4 regions of the Mycobacterium sp. NGS22 genome follow, and region 1 is predicted to be linked to each of the others. Evidence: predicted binding sites of a transcription regulator. Region 1 holds the regulator's gene; each other region holds the start of a gene.
What was found. Region 1 encodes LexA, which represses DNA repair genes until DNA is damaged. Its sites were predicted from a motif close to CGAACANNTGTTCG; they were not measured.
Positions count from the first base shown of each region.

Region 2: AC5Y47_RS24370 (HNH endonuclease signature motif containing protein) is a predicted target of LexA. The motif match lies at 1,982-1,995, and genes of this name have one in related genera.
Region 3: ruvC (crossover junction endodeoxyribonuclease RuvC) is a predicted target of LexA. The motif match lies at 1,673-1,686, and genes of this name have one in related genera.
Region 4: recA (recombinase RecA) is a predicted target of LexA. The motif match lies at 2,077-2,090, and genes of this name have one in related genera.

Region 1 covers NZ_JCALDY010000029.1:40,436-44,642, reverse strand. The annotation lists gene AC5Y47_RS21600 (LGFP repeat-containing protein) at 1-1,187, shown strand, start outside; gene lexA (transcriptional repressor LexA) at 1,197-1,865, opposite strand; gene AC5Y47_RS21590 (LysM peptidoglycan-binding domain-containing protein) at 2,159-2,665, shown strand; gene nrdR (transcriptional regulator NrdR) at 2,754-3,215, shown strand; gene AC5Y47_RS21580 (peroxynitrite isomerase) at 3,233-3,718, shown strand; gene AC5Y47_RS21575 (alpha/beta fold hydrolase) at 3,743-4,207, opposite strand, start outside.
Region 2 covers NZ_JCALDY010000044.1:14,190-18,396, reverse strand. The annotation lists gene AC5Y47_RS24385 (zinc-binding alcohol dehydrogenase family protein) at 1-455, shown strand, start outside; gene AC5Y47_RS24380 (CPBP family intramembrane glutamic endopeptidase) at 457-1,215, opposite strand; gene AC5Y47_RS24375 (MOSC domain-containing protein) at 1,252-1,917, opposite strand; gene AC5Y47_RS24370 (HNH endonuclease signature motif containing protein) at 2,064-3,521, shown strand; gene AC5Y47_RS24365 (phosphoketolase family protein) at 3,534-4,207, opposite strand, start outside.
Region 3 covers NZ_JCALDY010000041.1:3,399-7,605, forward strand. The annotation lists gene AC5Y47_RS23955 (class I SAM-dependent methyltransferase) at 1-307, shown strand, start outside; gene AC5Y47_RS23960 (YebC/PmpR family DNA-binding transcriptional regulator) at 353-1,108, shown strand; gene AC5Y47_RS23965 (DUF2617 family protein) at 1,112-1,606, opposite strand; gene ruvC (crossover junction endodeoxyribonuclease RuvC) at 1,707-2,261, shown strand; gene ruvA (Holliday junction branch migration protein RuvA) at 2,258-2,851, shown strand; gene ruvB (Holliday junction branch migration DNA helicase RuvB) at 2,848-3,888, shown strand; gene AC5Y47_RS23985 (DUF1304 domain-containing protein) at 3,898-4,207, shown strand, end outside.
Region 4 covers NZ_JCALDY010000003.1:277,957-282,163, reverse strand. The annotation lists gene miaB (tRNA (N6-isopentenyl adenosine(37)-C2)-methylthiotransferase MiaB) at 1-406, opposite strand, end outside; gene recX (recombination regulator RecX) at 445-963, opposite strand; gene recA (recombinase RecA) at 929-1,969, opposite strand; gene AC5Y47_RS04565 ((2Fe-2S)-binding protein) at 2,131-2,766, shown strand; gene AC5Y47_RS04560 (DUF3046 domain-containing protein) at 2,845-3,039, opposite strand; gene AC5Y47_RS04555 (glycosyltransferase) at 3,061-4,207, opposite strand, start outside.

The DNA.
Region 1 (4,207 bases):
GGAACCGCGCCAAGAACACCTTCAGCACCGATCCGGCGAATCTGGCGCCGCTGCTGTCCGGACTCCAGGTTTCGGGACAGAATCAGCCCAGCAATTCGGCCTCACCCCCGGCGGGCAAGAAGTTCACCTTCCACTGGTGGTGGCTGATCGCGGCCGTGCCGGTGCTGTTGCTGGTCCTGATGTGCGTGTTGGTGGTGTTGGGTCTGCGCAGGCGCCGCGCCGCGGGTCCCGATGCACCCGTCTTCGACCCGGACCCGGACCGCAACGCCGGTGTGGACTATGACCCCGGCGCGGAAGGGCGCTGGCCGCGCGAGGACATCGATTACGGTTCTGAGCGGTTCCCCCCGGCCGACGAGCACGACCAGCACGTCGAGGACCATCCCGACGCCGGCTCGGGAGCCCGGGTCAGCTGGTCCCGGGGTGGGGCGACGGCGGTCCTCCCGGTCGAGCAGGACGCCGACGACGACGAATTCACCCACGATGCCGACGAGAGCTACGACTCGTCCTCGTATGAGGAGTACGACGAGGACCCCGACGCGGTGGGCACCACGCCCATCCCGGTGGTGTCGCACGAGGGCTACGGGGAACCTTTCGAGGAGGAGCCGCGGGTTCCGGAACGGGTAGGGCCGGAGGACTACGTGCCCGAACTCTCGGCGCCACCGACGTACGTGCCGGACGCGGACGTCCCCGAAGTGCCGCACTCCCGGGAAGAGCCGGAAATCCCGGAAGTTCCGGAGATCCCGGAAATCGAGCCGGACGAGCCATACCTCGACGAATATGCGGGGGCCCGCTACCCGCAAGACGAACTCAGGGACGACGCGGAAGGCGAGTCACCCGACCTGGCGTCGCCACCGGACACCGATCCGGTGCCCGAGGCGAGAACGGGACGGCATGCGGCCGCGGACCCGGCCGGCTACGCCGCCGAAGCCGGCACGCCGTTCGGAGCGGCTCCGCAGGCCGAGGCGCCGGCGGCGGCACCGGCCGGCAGCGCCGCGGTGCGTCCGACGATCCACCTGCCGCTCGACGACGACCCCTACCGGGCCCCGGACGGCTATCCGATCAAGGCCAGCGCCCGGTTCGGTCTGTATTACACGCCCAACAGCGCGCTCTATCACGACACACTGGCCGAGATCTGGTTCGCCAACGAGGACGCCGCGCGCGCCAACGGTTTCGTCCGGGCCGACTGACGCCGGCGGCTACACCTTGCGGATGACGGTGACCACCTTGCCCAGCACGATCGCGTCGTTGCCGGGAATCGGGTCGAATGCCGGGTTGTGCGGCATCAGCCACACCTGACCGCCGGCCCGCTTGAATGTCTTGACGGTGGCCTCGCCGTCGATCATCGCCGCGACGATGTCGCCGTTGTCGGCGACGTTCTGCTGGCGCACCACCACCCAGTCCCCATCGCAGATGGCGGCTTCGACCATGGACTCACCGACGACCTTGAGCAGGAACAGCGTCCCTTCGCCGACCAGCTCGCGGGGTAGGGGGAAGACGTCCTCGACGGCCTCCTCGGCCAGGATCGGCCCGCCGGCGGCGATGCGTCCCAGCACTGGGACGAAAGTCGGCTCCGGCAACGCATCCGAACCCGCTACATCGGTGAGCGGAGGCGTCACCGTGTCGTCGGCGCTGCGCACGTCGACAGCACGCGGGCGGTTCGGGTCCCGCCGCAAGTAGCCCTTGCGCTCCAGGGTGCGCAGTTGGTGTGCCACCGAGGACGTCGACGTCAGACCGACGGCATCACCGATCTCCCGGATGCTCGGCGGATATCCGCGGGTGGTCACCGACGCGCGGATGACGTCCAGGATTGTTCGCTGTCGGTCAGTCAGCGTCGCATCGGCCGGGGTGTCGTTGCTGTCGCTCATGGCACTGAATGTAACCCCACTCCGTCCAAGAATCAAACATGTGTTCGACCGGCGTGTCGTCGCGCCGTCGAGGGCCGCCGATCTGCGGAAACAAAATGAATCACAAGTGTGTAACTTCGGCGCGTACCGGGTATCTGAAAGTCACCAGCTGGTTGCACCGACAAAAAACTTGTCGGTGGTGAGGTCTACGGTTTTGCTCGTGCGACACGCTCGCTCAAATGTTCGGTTGTCGAACACATGAGCGACTAGTGTCGAACACACGAGCGATAAGTAGTCGACCGGAGGGAAACGGCATGACACTCATCTACGCGGGTCCGCATCGCGCCAGCAACGCGCAGAGCCCGTTGAACAGGCCTCTGAACAGGCCGATTCGCGAGTTTCCCTCCTATCGGTCCGGTCAGCCACGGTCGAACAGGCCGGGCCCGTCGCGCCCGGCGGGCGCGCCGATGCGCTACTACGGCACCGGTGTCGCGAGGTCGACCGTTGTCCACCGCAGACGGCCGGTCAGTGTGGCAACCACGATCGGGCTGGCCCTGGCCGCCGGTGTCATCACCCTCTGGTTAGGGCTGATGGCCAACTTCGGCAGCATGGTCCACGGCGAATCGGTCGAGGCGGCGCCGCAGGTGCCCGCCGCGCTGGCGGTGGTGCGGGTCGAGCCGGGCGAGTCTCTGCAGGATCTCGCGGTCCGCGTGGCGCCGGGCGCACCCGTGCGCGACGTCGTCGAACGCATCCGTGACCTCAACGCGCTGGACTCCAGCGCGGTGACCGCAGGCCAGACCCTGATCGCACCGGTCGGCTGACCGGCCGCAACCCGGGCTCGGCAGGTCGCGCGGGTACTCTCGGGGTGTTCTGTTATCCGGACGTCACGGCGTGGCAAAGGAGCGGCCATTGCACTGCCCTTTCTGCCGGCATCCCGATTCCCGGGTCATTGACTCCCGGGAAACCGATGAAGGCCAGGCAATTCGCCGTCGCCGGTCGTGTCCGGAATGCGGACGCCGCTTCACCACCGTCGAGACCGCGGTGCTCGCAGTGGTCAAGCGCAGCGGCGTCACCGAGCCGTTCAGCCGGGAGAAAGTGATCAGTGGTGTGCGCCGCGCCTGCCAGGGGCGCCAGGTCGACGACGACGCGCTGAACCTGCTCGCCCAACAGGTGGAAGACGCGGTGCGGGCCGCCGGGCCGGAGGTCCCCAGCCATGAGGTCGGGCTGGCCATCCTGGGTCCGTTGCGCGAACTCGACGAAGTCGCCTACCTGCGCTTCGCCTCGGTGTACCGGTCCTTTTCCTCAGCCGACGATTTCGAACGCGAGATCGAGGCGCTGCGCGCGCACCGCAACGTATCGGCCCCGGGCTGAACGGCGTCTTCCGACCGATGGCCGCCCAACTTCATCCCGACGTCGCTGCGCTGGCGCCGCTGCTGGGTACCTGGGCGGGGCGTGGGGCGGGGGAGTACCCGACCATCGAGTCGTTCGAATACTTCGAAGAGGTCGTCTTCTCCCACGTGGGCAAGCCTTTCCTGAGCTATGGACAGAAAACGAAAGCCGTCGCCGACGGCAAACCGCTGCACGCCGAGACGGGCTATCTTCGAGTGCCGCGACAGGGCCACCTGGAACTGGTGGTTGCCCATCCCAGCGGCATCACCGAGATCGAAGGCGGCAGCTACTCGGTGCGCGACGGCGTCGTCGAAATCGACTTGGCCACAACCGATGTCGGAATGACCCCGACTGCCAAAGAAGTGTCGGCACTGGCCCGGTCGGTCCGGGTCGACGGCAACGAGCTGTCCTACTCGCTGCGCATGGCCGCTGTCGGCCAACGCCTCCAGCACCACCTGTCCGCGACGTTGCGCCGACAGTCCTGAGACCTCAACGTCGACGGCCGTGATTCAGGTGGCGCTGCGTTCGTCGGCCCCTATGGCGTTTAGCACGGCCAGCCGGGTGTCGGCGGGCCCGGAGACCGTCGCTTCGCCGCCACCGCTGCGGAGTAGTTCGCGCAGCGCGGCCTGGTCGTGGTCGGGGGGTGCGGTGGTGTCGATGAAGCTCTGCACGAGATCGAGGAACCGAGCCGGGTCGTCGTGAAACGGGAAATGGGCTGCGTCCTCGAAGATTTCGAGTTGGGAGCCCGGCATGGCGGCGTGCGCCAGGTAGGCGTGCCGCACGGGGATGACCGAATCTCTGCGGCCCCAGATGATCAGCACCGGGACGGCCTGGGTCAAATAACATCGGTCCAGCATGGTGACGATCTGACCGCGCCAGTCCACGACCGCACGCAGGGTGCGGGTGAACGCCGACGAGGCTGTTGGTTCCGGCAAGTCGTCCAGGATCCGCAGCATGTTGGGCAGATCCCGGCC
Region 2 (4,207 bases), on a different contig from region 1:
TCACCGCACAGGTGGCGCTGGCGCAGGGCGCGGAGGTCCATGTCATGACTCGCGGTGCCGCGGCGCGCGAGCTGGCGCTGGCCCTGGGTGCCGCCTCGGCTCAAGCGGCCGACGAGCCGCCCCCGGTGCCGCTGGACGCGGCGATTCTGTTCGCTCCCGTCGGCGACCTGGTGTTGCCCGCCCTCGAGGCCCTCGACCGTGGCGGCACACTATCGGTGGCAGGCATCCATCTCAGCGACATCCCGACACTGAACTATCAGCGGCATCTCTTCCAAGAGCGGCAGATCCGGTCGGTGACGTCCAACACCCGCGCCGACGCCCGCGCGTTCCTCGATTTCGCGGCCAGGCATCGCATCGAGGTCACCACGCCGGAATATGCCCTCGGACAGGCCGATCGCGCGCTGGCCGACCTCAGCTCCGGGCGGATCGCCGGCGCCGCAGTGCTGCTGGTCTGACTCAGGTCGACAGGTGCCAGACCAGGGCGGCGGCCAGGGCGCCCACCCCGTTCAGTGCCCAGTGCAGCGCGATCGGCGCGATCAAGCTGCCGCTGCGCCGACGCAACCAGCTGAACACGAACCCGGCCGCGCCCGTCGCGATGACCGCCATCGTGACCCCGGCCATCATGCCGAAGACGCCGCCGCCGAACAGGTGGGTGAAGCCGACGTTGTTGCTGGTCAGGCCCAACGACGTGGCGATGTGCCAAAATCCGAACAGCAGTGATCCGGCCAGCGCAACGCCCCGGAAACCCCACGCCCGCTGCAGCGCGCCGTGCAGCACGCCGCGGAAGACGAGTTCCTCCGGGATGACGGTTTGCAGCGGGATGATGACCATTGATGCGATCAGCGCGCCCGAGATGGTCGCGTAGTGGTTGTTCAGGAACATCGGACGGGTCATCGGCAGGAGCACCCCGACCCCGATGACCGACACCACCAACGCCACGGCGGCCAGTGCGTAGCCCATGCCGGACTTCCAGTGCTCACGCCCGAGGCCGAGTTCGGTCCAGTCCAGCCCGCGCCACCGCACCAATAGCACCAGCCCGACGGCGGCTGCCGGCACGGTCGCAATGCTGGCCCACGCAGTGGTGAAGTGCGCGACCAGGTTGGTCAGCACCAGAACGGCGACGACGACGACGATGTCGACATGAAGACGCAACCGGTCCAGCGGCGCATCGAGCGCAGCGCTGGACACCGTTGGTTGAGCGGATTGGTCGAGCATCATGACGATTCTACCGGCGCAGCGCTGAACGGCAGGCTAGCTTTGTCGCGCCGCCAGCCTGCGACGCACGTAGGTCTTCAGCTCCGCCGACAGCGCCTCCACGTCGGTCAGTTTTGAAAGTAGTTGCGGCTCAGTCATTTTTGCGCGGAACACCAGTCCGATCGTCACATCGTGATCGGGCCGGGATTCGATGGTGACCTCGTCCCCGGCCCGGACGGTTCCAGGTGTGATCACCCGCAGGTAGGCGCCGGGTTGGCCGGCTTTGGTGAAGGTCTTGATCCAGTGGTTGAGGTTCAGGAACGCGGAGAAGGTGCGGCACGGTGTCCGCGGCGCGGAGACTTCGAGCAGCAGGCCGTCGGTGCCGACCCGCCACCGTTCGCCGATCAGCGCGCCCGTGACGTCGATGCCCGACGTGGTCAGGTTTTCCCCGAACATCCCCTCGGTCAGGGTGCGCTCGAGTCGCTGTTCCCACTCGTCGAGGTCCTCGCGGGCGTAGGCGTAGACGGCTTGGTCATCGCCGCCGTGGTACTTGGGATTGCCGATCGTGTCGCCGACCAGGCCGCTGCCGAGCCCGCCGCGCATCGGCCCGGGTGCACGGACCGCAACCGGCTCGGAGGTGGGCACTTTGTCGATGCCGGTCACCTTCGACATCGCGCGTGGATCGGGATTCGTCTTGGGCTGAGCCACGTTGACTGACACCACTTTTGGCACCCGCACAGGGTAACCCGGCCGGGTTGAGGTGGCGGGTCTGCATATGTGGTATCATCGAACATATGTTCGATCAATCGTGTGAGAACCCGCCCCGGTGGCAGGACAATCCGGGGGTTTTCCACGCCTGGATCGACGACATGAGCAGGCAGTGGCATCAGGCATTGAAGACCCCCACCGAGGAGTCCCAGGATTGGGTCGCAGCGGCGCGGGCGGCGGGGCAGATGGAAAACCGGGGTGCTGCTGCGCAGTTGATGGCGATCGGTGAGTTGTTCGCCTACCGGTTGCGTCGCCACGGTGAGACCGAGGACTGGGCGATCGACACGATGGCGGGGGTCGCTGCAGAGGTGGCGGCGGGCCTCAAGATCAGCCAGCGCTGCGCGCAGGACAAACTAACCCTGGCGCGTGACATGCGCGAACGGCTACCCAAGACCGCCGCGGTGTTTTGTGCCGGGGACATCGATGTGGTCGCGTTCGCCCTGATCGCCTCGCGCACCTCGCTGATCCTCGACCCCGAGGCGCTGGCGGCGGTTGATCGCCGCATCGCGGTCAACGTCACCCGGTGGCCGTCGCTGACCCCGTCGCGGCTGGCCAAGAAGGTCGACGCGATCGTTGCCGCGGTCGACCTGGACGCGGTGCGGCGCCGCGCCAAACGCCAGCGCGACCGCCATCTGGACATCGAGAAGGAATACGACGGGACCTGCCGCGTGGAAGGTGAGCTGCGCCCCACCGATGCCCGCGCTCTAGACGCCGCGTTGAGCGCGCTGGCGGCCACGGTCTGCGTCGAGGACCCGCGCACCCCCGAACAGCGCCGCGCCGACGCCATCGAGGCCTTGAGCGCCCGCGCCACCCGGATGGCCTGCCTGTGCGGGCGCACCGACTGCAGCGCCGGCACGCGCCCACCAACATCGCCGGTGATCATCCACGTCATCGCCACCCAGGACAGCCTCAACGGCACGGCCAGCGGGGCCGCCGCGATGATCGACGCCGACGCGCTCATCACCCCCGAACTCCTGGCCGAGTTGGCGACGTCAGCCAAACAGGTGCCACTGATCCACCCCGGGTACTGCGCCCCCGAACCGCACTACCGCCCGTCGAAAGCGTTGGCCGACTTCGTGCGCTGCCGCGACCTGACCTGCCGCTGGCCGGGCTGCGACGTACCCGCCACCCAGTGTGACCTGGATCACACGATCCCGTGGTCTCAAGGCGGGCCCACCCACGCGGCCAACACCAAGTGCTACTGCCGTACCCACCATTTGGTCAAAACCTTCTGGGGCTGGACCGAAAAGCAACTGCCCGACGGCACCCTGATCCTGACCTCCCCCGCCGGCGATACCCACGTCACCACCCCCGGCAGCGCCCTGCTGTTCCCCAGCCTGTGCACCGCCGTCGGCGGCATGCCGTCCCTCGAAGCCATTGGGCCGCAAGACCATTGCGCCGAACGCGGCGCGATGATGCCCAAACGCCGCCGCACCCGCGCCCAAAACCGCGCTCACCGCGTCACCGCCGAACGACGCGCCAACCGTCGAGCCCGCCAACCCGCTTACAGCGACCGAGCCGGCCCCGCGCCGCCCGACGACGACCCGCCGCCCTTCTGAGCTCGGGTCAAATCACTCGCTCTGCTCGCCCGACGACCAGGTCCAGCCGCTGATCTCCGGGTCGTCCTCACCGTGCTCTCGGGTGTACAGGCGAGCCCCGATGCGCGCATCGGCCATCCGCTGCCGCAGCACCGCGGCACGGCTACCCAGCCCCTCGACCCGGTCGACGACGTCCATCACCAGATGGAACCGGTCCAGGTCGTTGAGCATCACCATGTCGAACGGGGTGGTGGTGGTCCCGCGCTCCTTGAATCCGCGCACATGCAGATTCCTGTGGCCTGCCCGACGGTAGGTGAGCCGGTGGATCAGCCAGGGATAACCGTGGTAAGCGAAGATGACCGGCTTGTCCTCAGTGAACAACGAGTTGTATTCGCGGTCAGGCAACCCATGCGGGTGTTCGGAGTCCGGTTGCAGGCGCATCAGGTCCACCACGTTGACGACGCGAACGGCGAGGTCGGGCAGCTCACGGCGCAGGATGTCGGCCGCGGCCAGCGTCTCCTGCGTGGGTATGTCACCCGCACAGCCCAGCACCACGTCGGGTTCACCGGTGGCGGTGCTGGCCCATTGCCAGATCCCCAGCCCGCGGGTGCAGTGCGCGATCGCCTCGTCCACGTCGAGATAGGATAGGGCCGGTTGCTTACCCGAAACGATCACGTTGATGTAGTTGCGGCTGCGCAGGCAGTGGT
Region 3 (4,207 bases), on a different contig from region 1:
CGACTGCGGGCTTGCCGAGACCATCCAGCTGATCATCAGCGATTCGGTGGCAGCCGCCGAATTCTTCGCAGACGGTTCGGTGGCCTGGGTCCATCTCGATGCCCGACACGACTATGACAGCGTCGTCGCCGATATCGATGCGTGGCAGCCCAAGGTCGCGCCGGGTGGTTGGCTGTCCGGTGACGACTATCACCGTGAGTGGTGGCCCGGTGTGGTGCGCGCCGTCAGCGACAGACTGCCCGACGCGGTTCCGTGGTGGTCGACCCAATGGAGGTGGATCAAGCCCGGTGAATTGGGCGGCACGTAGACTCGTCAGGCGAACTTTTCGAAGCGAAAGAGGTAAGTCACACCGATGAGCGGCCATTCCAAGTGGGCCACCACCAAGCACCAAAAGGCCGTCAAAGACGCCCGCCGCGGCAAAGAGTTTGCCCGGCTGATCAAGAACATTGAGGTCGCGGCCCGTACCGGCGGCGGCGACCCGGCCGGTAACCCGACGTTGTACGACGCCATCCAGAAGGCGAAGAAAACCTCGGTGCCCAACGACAACATCGAACGCGCCCGCAAGCGCGGTGCCGGTGAAGAAGCCGGCGGGGCCGACTACCAGACCATCATGTACGAGGGGTACGGGCCCAACGGCGTCGCTGTGCTGATCGAGTGCCTGACCGACAACCGCAACCGCGCGGCCGGCGAGGTCCGGGTGGCGGTGACCCGCAACGGCGGCACCATGGCCGACCCCGGCTCGGTGTCTTATCTGTTCTCCCGCAAGGGCGTTGTGACGCTGGAGAAGAACGGTCTGACCGAGGACGACGTGCTGACGGCGGTGCTCGACGCCGGGGCTGAGGACGTCAACGACCTGGGCGAGAGCTTCGAGGTGATCTCCGAGCCGACCGACCTGGTCGCGGTGCGCTCCGCGCTGCAAGAGGCGGGCATCGACTACGAATCCGCCGAGGCCAGCTTCCAGCCCTCGGTCAGCGTGCCCGTCGACGCCGACGGCGCCCGCAAGGTGTTCAAGCTGGTCGACGCGCTGGAAGACAGCGACGACGTGCAGAACGTCTGGACCAACGTCGACCTGTCCGACGAGGTATTGGCCGCGCTCGACGCGGAGTGACCCTCACGGATGCCAGCGGCTGGCGGTCCGTACCACGACACCGCCGGACTCCGTCGGGTAGAGATGCCAGGTCTGCCAGCGCCAGCCGGTGCCGTCCGGCTCGGCGGCCAATGCTGTCAGCGCGGCGTCGTCGCCGGGAAACACCCCACCCAGCCAGCCGTCGTCAATCTCGCACCGTTCGCGCAAGTGAGTTGCCAGCGTGCGGAAGGCGGACTCGTCGTACTCGTCGGTGCGTGCTTGCAGCCGGTAGCCGGGCGCAGCGGAACGTTCGGGCAGCTCGCCGCTCGTCAAGCAGGAAACCTGTTCGGAGAACCGGGCCGTGCCGTGCTCGACGACGACGACATGCGAAGCGCCCAGCACTCCGAGCGACAGCGCGCCGCCGTGAGGGTGTTCCAGTCGACAGCTGGCCAGCGGGCGCGGCGCGGCCGCGTTCAGCGCCAACGCCAATCGGGTCCCGGACACGTCGGCCGGCGCAACAGCGAGCTGATGAAGCGGCACCGGGCTCAACCTAGTTCATCGGCGCGTGTCCCTACCCGGCGATGTCGGACCGCCGGGCTAGGCTATCGAACAGCTGTTCGGTAGGAAGTAGGGAGCTGCGGTGCGGGTGATGGGTGTGGATCCCGGCTTGACGCGGTGCGGATTGTCGTTGGTGGAAAGCGGTCGCGGCCGCCAGATCACCGCCTTGGACGTCGACGTGGTGCGGACGCCGTCGGGCGAGCCACTGCACCGCAGGCTGCTGGCCATCAGCGACGCAGTCGATCACTGGCTGGACACCCACCGACCGGACGTGTTGGCCATCGAGCGGGTGTTCTCCCAGCACAACGTGTCGACGGTGATGGGCACCGCCCAGGCCGGCGGCGTGATCGCCCTGGCAGCGGCCAAGCGCGACATCGACGTGCACTTCCACACGCCCAGCGAGGTCAAAGCCGCGGTCACCGGCAACGGTGCCGCCGACAAGGCGCAGGTCACCGCCATGGTCACCAGAATCCTTGCGCTGCAAGCCAAACCGACCCCGGCCGACGCCGCCGACGCACTGGCGTTGGCCATCTGCCACTGTTGGCGTGCGCCGACGCTGGAACGGCTGGCCGCCGCGCAGGCACAGGCGGTGCAGCACCGCAACAAATACCTGGCCAAGCTGAAGGCGGCGCGATGATCGCCTCGGTCCGCGGCGACGTGCTCGAGGTGGCACTCGATCACGCGGTGATAGAGGCCGCCGGCGTCGGGTACCGGGTGAACGCGACCCCCTCGACGCTGGCCACGCTGCGCGCAGGCACCGAAGCGCGGCTGATCACCGCGATGATCGTCCGCGAAGACTCGATGACGCTGTACGGCTTCTGCGACGCCGAGACCCGGGACCTGTTCCAGACGCTGCTGTCGGTGTCCGGGGTGGGTCCGAGGCTGGCGATGGCGACGCTGGCCGTGCACGACGCGGCGGCGCTGCGACAGGCGCTGGCCGACGGCGACGTCGCCGCGCTGACCCGGGTGCCCGGCATCGGCAAGCGCAGCGCTGAGCGGATGGTGCTCGAACTGCGCGACAAGGTCGGTGTGATCGCGGGGACGGGCGCGGCGCCGTCGGTGAACGGCCACGCGGTGCGGGGGCCGGTGGTCGAGGCGTTGGTGGGCCTCGGGTTCGCGGTCAAACAGGCCGAGGAAGCCACCGACAAGGTGCTGGCCGACAACCGGGAGGCGACGACGTCGACTGCGCTGCGGGCCGCGTTGTCGCTGCTGGGCAAGGCCAAATGAGCGACGACGATTTCGACGAGCGCGATGTCTCGCCGTCGCTGGCGGTTGGCGAGGGCGACATCGACGGCAGCCTGCGGCCGCGGTCGCTGCGCGAATTCATCGGCCAGCCCCGGGTCCGCGAGCAGCTGCAGCTGGTCATCGAGGGCGCCAAGAACCGCGGCGGCACCCCGGACCACATCCTGCTGTCCGGGCCACCGGGCCTGGGCAAGACGTCGTTGGCGATGATCATCGCCGCCGAGCTGGGATCCTCGTTGCGGGTGACGTCGGGTCCCGCCCTGGAACGCGCCGGTGACCTGGCCGCGATGCTGTCCAACCTGGTCGAACACGACGTGCTGTTCATCGACGAGATCCACCGGATCGCCCGGCCCGCCGAGGAGATGCTCTACCTGGCGATGGAGGACTTCCGGGTCGACGTCGTCGTCGGGAAGGGGCCCGGGGCGACGTCCATTCCGCTCGAGGTCGCACCCTTCACCCTGGTCGGCGCGACCACCCGTTCCGGCGCGCTGACCGGCCCGCTGCGCGACCGGTTCGGCTTCACCGCGCACATGGACTTCTACGAGCCCGCCGAGTTGGAGCGGGTGCTGGCGCGCTCGGCGGGCATCTTGGGCATCGAGCTCGGCGCCGAGGCCGGCGCGGAGATCGCCAGGCGCTCGCGCGGGACGCCGCGGATCGCCAACCGGTTGCTGCGCCGGGTCCGTGACTACGCCGAGGTGCGCGCCGACGGCATCATCACCCGCGACGTGGCCAAGGCTGCCCTGGAGGTCTACGACGTGGACGAACTCGGCCTCGACCGGCTGGACCGAGCGGTGTTGTCGGCGCTGACCCGCAGCTTCGGCGGCGGTCCGGTAGGGGTGTCGACGCTGGCGGTCGCGGTAGGGGAGGAGGCCGCCACCGTCGAGGAGGTCTGCGAGCCGTTTCTGGTGCGGGCGGGCATGGTAGCCCGTACCCCGCGCGGCCGGGTGGCGACCGCGCTGGCGTGGACACATCTGGGTATGACGCCCCCGGCCGGCGTCTCGCAACCGGGGTTATTCGACTAGGAGAGCGAAATGATCACTGCCGCAATGGTTTTCGCGACGCTGGCTGCGGCGCTGCACGTCTACATCTGGACCATGGAGTCTTTCACGTGGACCTCCAGGCGCACCCGGGCGACGTTCGGCACCACACCCGAGGAAGCCGAGACCACCAGGTTGCTGGCGTTCAACCAGGGGTTCTACAACCTGTTTCTGGCGATCGTGACAGGTATCGGCATCGCGGCGGTATGCACCGGGCACCGGGATGTGGGTGCCGCGCTGGTTTTCGCCGGGGTGGGGTCCATGGCGGCGGCCGCCGTCGTGCTGTTGCTCTCGGCACGGGACA
Region 4 (4,207 bases), on a different contig from region 1:
TGTGGCGCGCGCGTTCGAGCAGCGTCGGCAGCGACCCGATGTTGTGGGTGCCGAAGACGACGTCGACCCACGGCGCCCGGCGCAGCACGGTGTCGCGGTCTTTCTGGGCCAGACAGCCCCCGACCGCGATCTGCATGTCGGGATTGCTGCGCTTGCGTGGCGCCAGGTGGCTGAGGTTGCCGTAGAGCTTGTTGTCGGCGTTCTCCCGGACGGCGCAGGTGTTGAAGACGACGATGTCGGCTTCGGTTCCGTCCTGCGCGCGTCGATAGCCGGCCGCCTCGAGCAGGCCCGCGAGCCGTTCGGAGTCGTGGACGTTCATCTGACAGCCGTAGGTGCGGACCTGGTAGGTGCGCGCCGAGTCCGACGCAGCATCGTCTGCCACGTGCCGGGCCACCGTCGAAGTCACGGGGCCATGGTACTGGCGCCCGTCCGCCACGGGCCGCGCTAGACCCGTCGGCGCTCCCGTTCGGCAGCCAGTTCGCCGAACACCACCTCGCACGCGACCGCCTGGCTGTACCCGCGGCGGGCCAGCATCCCGACCAGTCGGCGGGTGACCCTGGTGTCGTCGTCGTCCAGCACCTCCCGGCGCAACCGGGCCCGCACCAACTGCTCGGCGCGGTCCCGCTCGGCGCCGGCGTCGATCCCGGCCAGCACCGTGCTGATCACGTCGTTGTCCACGCCCTTGGTGTGCAACTCGGCGGCCAGCGCGCGCTTGCTCTTGCCCGCGTTGGCCCGTCGGGATCGCACCCACTGTTCGGCGAAGTCAGCGTCGTCCACCAGTCCGACGCCGGCCAGCCGGTCCAGCACCCGGGTGCTGACGTCGTCGGGAAAGCCCTTCCTGGCCAATTGCCCGGCCAACTCGGCCCTGGTCCGGGAGCGTGCGGTGAGCAGGCGCAGGCACAATGCCCGCGCCTGCTCCTCGCGCCGCTCAGAAGTCGACGGGGGCGGGCAGGACGCTGTCATCGGTCACCACTGCGCCAATGCCGAGCTTTTCCTTGATCTTCTTCTCGATCTCGTTGGCGATGTCGGCGTTCTCCAGCAGGAAGTTGCGGGCATTTTCCTTGCCCTGACCGAGTTGTTCGCCCTCGTAGGTGAACCAGGAACCGGACTTGCGAATGAAGCCCTGGTCCACCCCCATGTCGATCAGCGAGCCTTCCCGGCTGATGCCCCGGCCGTAGAGGATGTCGAATTCGGCCTGCTTGAACGGCGGCGACACCTTGTTCTTGACGATCTTGACCCGGGTGCGGTTGCCGACCGCGTTGGTGCCGTCCTTGAGCGTCTCGATCCGCCGCACGTCCATGCGCACCGACGCGTAGAACTTCAGCGCCTTGCCACCTGTGGTGGTCTCTGGACTCCCGAACATCACGCCGATCTTTTCCCGCAGCTGGTTGATGAAGATCGCGGTGGTGCCCGAATTGTTCAGTGCACCAGTCATTTTCCGCAACGCCTGGCTCATCAGCCGGGCCTGCAGCCCGACGTGGCTGTCACCCATCTCGCCTTCGAGTTCCGCGCGTGGCACCAGTGCGGCCACCGAGTCGATGACCACGATGTCCAGCGCGCCCGAGCGGATCAGCATGTCGGCGATCTCGAGGGCCTGCTCCCCGGTGTCCGGCTGGCTGACCAGCAGCGAATCGGTGTCGACGCCGAGTTTCTTGGCGTACTCCGGATCCAGCGCGTGCTCGGCGTCGATGAACGCCGCGACACCGCCGGCGGCCTGGGCATTGGCCACCGCATGCAGCGCCACGGTGGTCTTACCCGAGGACTCCGGGCCGTAGATCTCGATGACCCGGCCCCGGGGCAGGCCGCCGATGCCCAGGGCGACGTCCAGTGCGATGGACCCCGTCGGGATAACTGAGATCGGCTGACGCACCTCGTCGCCGAGGCGCATCACCGAGCCTTTGCCGTAACTCTTCTCGATCTGGGCCATCGCCAGTTCGAGAGCCTTCTCGCGGTCAGGGGCTTGTGCCATGGTGCCTCTCCTGTAGTCGTGTGTTCGGTGACCGGTATCGGTCGGTTGGCCGTGACACTAGAGAAGGCCACCGACAAGTCGAGATCACCGAATGCCACCACAGTAGACGAACATGTGTTCGACCGGGGTTCGACACGCCGCGTGTGGCACCATCTCCCCACATGGACATCTCCGCGGAGCTGGCCGAGATTTCCTCTTACGGTGGGTTTTTCGCCCTGACCGTCGGCGGTGACCCGGTCGGGTGGCACCCGGTCACCCAGTCCTACGCCGACGGATTCGGCGATCTCGTCGGCCGGTACCGCACCTCCGAGCGCCGCATCGGCGCGTCCTTGGTGCACCTGGGCCACGCCGCCCGACTGTGGTCACCCGTGCTGGCCTGCGTGCTCGCCCACGGCGTCCTGCCCGACCTGACCGATTTGCAGCGGGCCGACGACAGCGCGCAACTGCGGCTGCCCATCCCCGTCGGCGATCCCGTCGACCCCTCCCCCGAACTGGTCTACCGCGTCGTGGTGACCGACCACATGGCGCGGTTCGCAGCCGGACTGAGCGTCGACCTGGCTCCGGGACTGCTCTCCGGCAACATTGCATCCGCGCTGGTGGGAACCGCAAGGATGCTGCTCGGTGCGCGGCCCGACCTGCGTGAGCAGATCACGCAGCTGACGACCGCCTTATTGAGCACCGGTGACCTGGCCGGGACCGGGGTGCTCACCAGCCGCGATCTCGGCTTCCGGCGCCACAGCTGTTGCCTGTATTACCGACTGCCCGGCGGGGGTAAATGCGGGGACTGCGGCATCTAACCGATTGACTCTGCGCTCAGGGCGTTGTCTTCTCGCATTTTCCCGCCCTGGGCGCAGAGTCAACAGAGGGCCAAACAATCACCACTGGTCACGAGGCACGTCGAAGTCGGCGCACAACGCCCGCCACACGTCGCGCGGCTCGACACCGTCCTCGATGGCCTGCGCCGCGGTCCGGCCGTCGAAGCCGCTCAGAACGTGATCGACCAGCACCGACGACCCGTAGGCTGCGCCGAACCGCAGCACCACCCGTTCGTTGAACTCCGTCAACCGCACGCCAGCAAGATACCCAGCCGGTTATTCGGCTAAAGCAAGCGCGTCGCGGCACACCCGCACCGGATCGGCCACCTGGGACGCGCTGTCGGCGGCCCGCTGAGCGGCGGCGCGGTAGCTGGGCGACGACAGCACCTCACCCACCGCGGCCACCAGCGCGTCGGCGGACAGCGGCCGGATCAGCTGCCCGCTGCCCTGCCGTACCACGCGATTGGCCATCTCCCACTGATCTCCGCCGCCGGGCACCACCACCAGCGGCACCCCCGCCAGCAACGCCTTGGCCACCAGTCCATGTCCGCCTCCGCCGATCACCAGGTCGGCGTGCTTCAACAGCTCGTCCTGCCGGCCCAGCCCCACCGCCGTCCACGGTGGCACCGTCAGCTCCTCGCCGCCCAGTCGCGAGACCACCAGTCGGGCACCGGTCGGCAACGTCTCCCCCGGCGTCAGGCATTGCAGCGCGAGTCCGGCCAGACCCACCGTGCCGGTCGCCGCGGTCGACGGCGCGATCATCACCACCGGGCCCGAACCCGATGGAATGTCCAGCACCTGATCGGTCGGCTCGAAATGCAGCGGGCCCACCACCACCGCCTCGGCCGGCCAGTCCGGGCGCGGCACTTCCAGCGCCGGCAGCGTGGCGATCAACCGCCGTACCGGCCCCGGATCGTGCGCCGGCAGCCCGATGTCGACCCGGACGGCGGACCGCTGCTGCAGACCCTTGCGCACCGAGCGGGCCGTCAGCGCCCGCATCACGGTGTCACGCAGTCGGCCGCGCAGTCCGACCCCGGGAGCCAGCCCACTGCCGATCGGCGGCAATCCCCTGGACGGCAGATACAGCGGATGTGGGCAGAGCTCAACCCACGGAATGCCGAGGAGCTCCGCGGCCAGACCGCCACCCGAGGTGATGACGTCGGAAACCACTAGATCCGGAGCGAGGTCACCCAGCGTCGGCGCGATCAGCACCGCCATCCGGGCTGCCCGCCGATGAATCCTGGCCCCGGCGTCGACGTCCTCGTCGACCGCTTTGAGTCCGTCCAGCTCGATGGCGTCGACGCCGGCGCTGCGGGCGGCTTCCAGCCATTCGACCCCGGTCAGCAGCGTCGGTGTGTCGCCGGCAGCCAGGAAGCGTTGGCACAGCGCGATCGCGGGGAACGAGTGCCCGGGATCCGGCCCG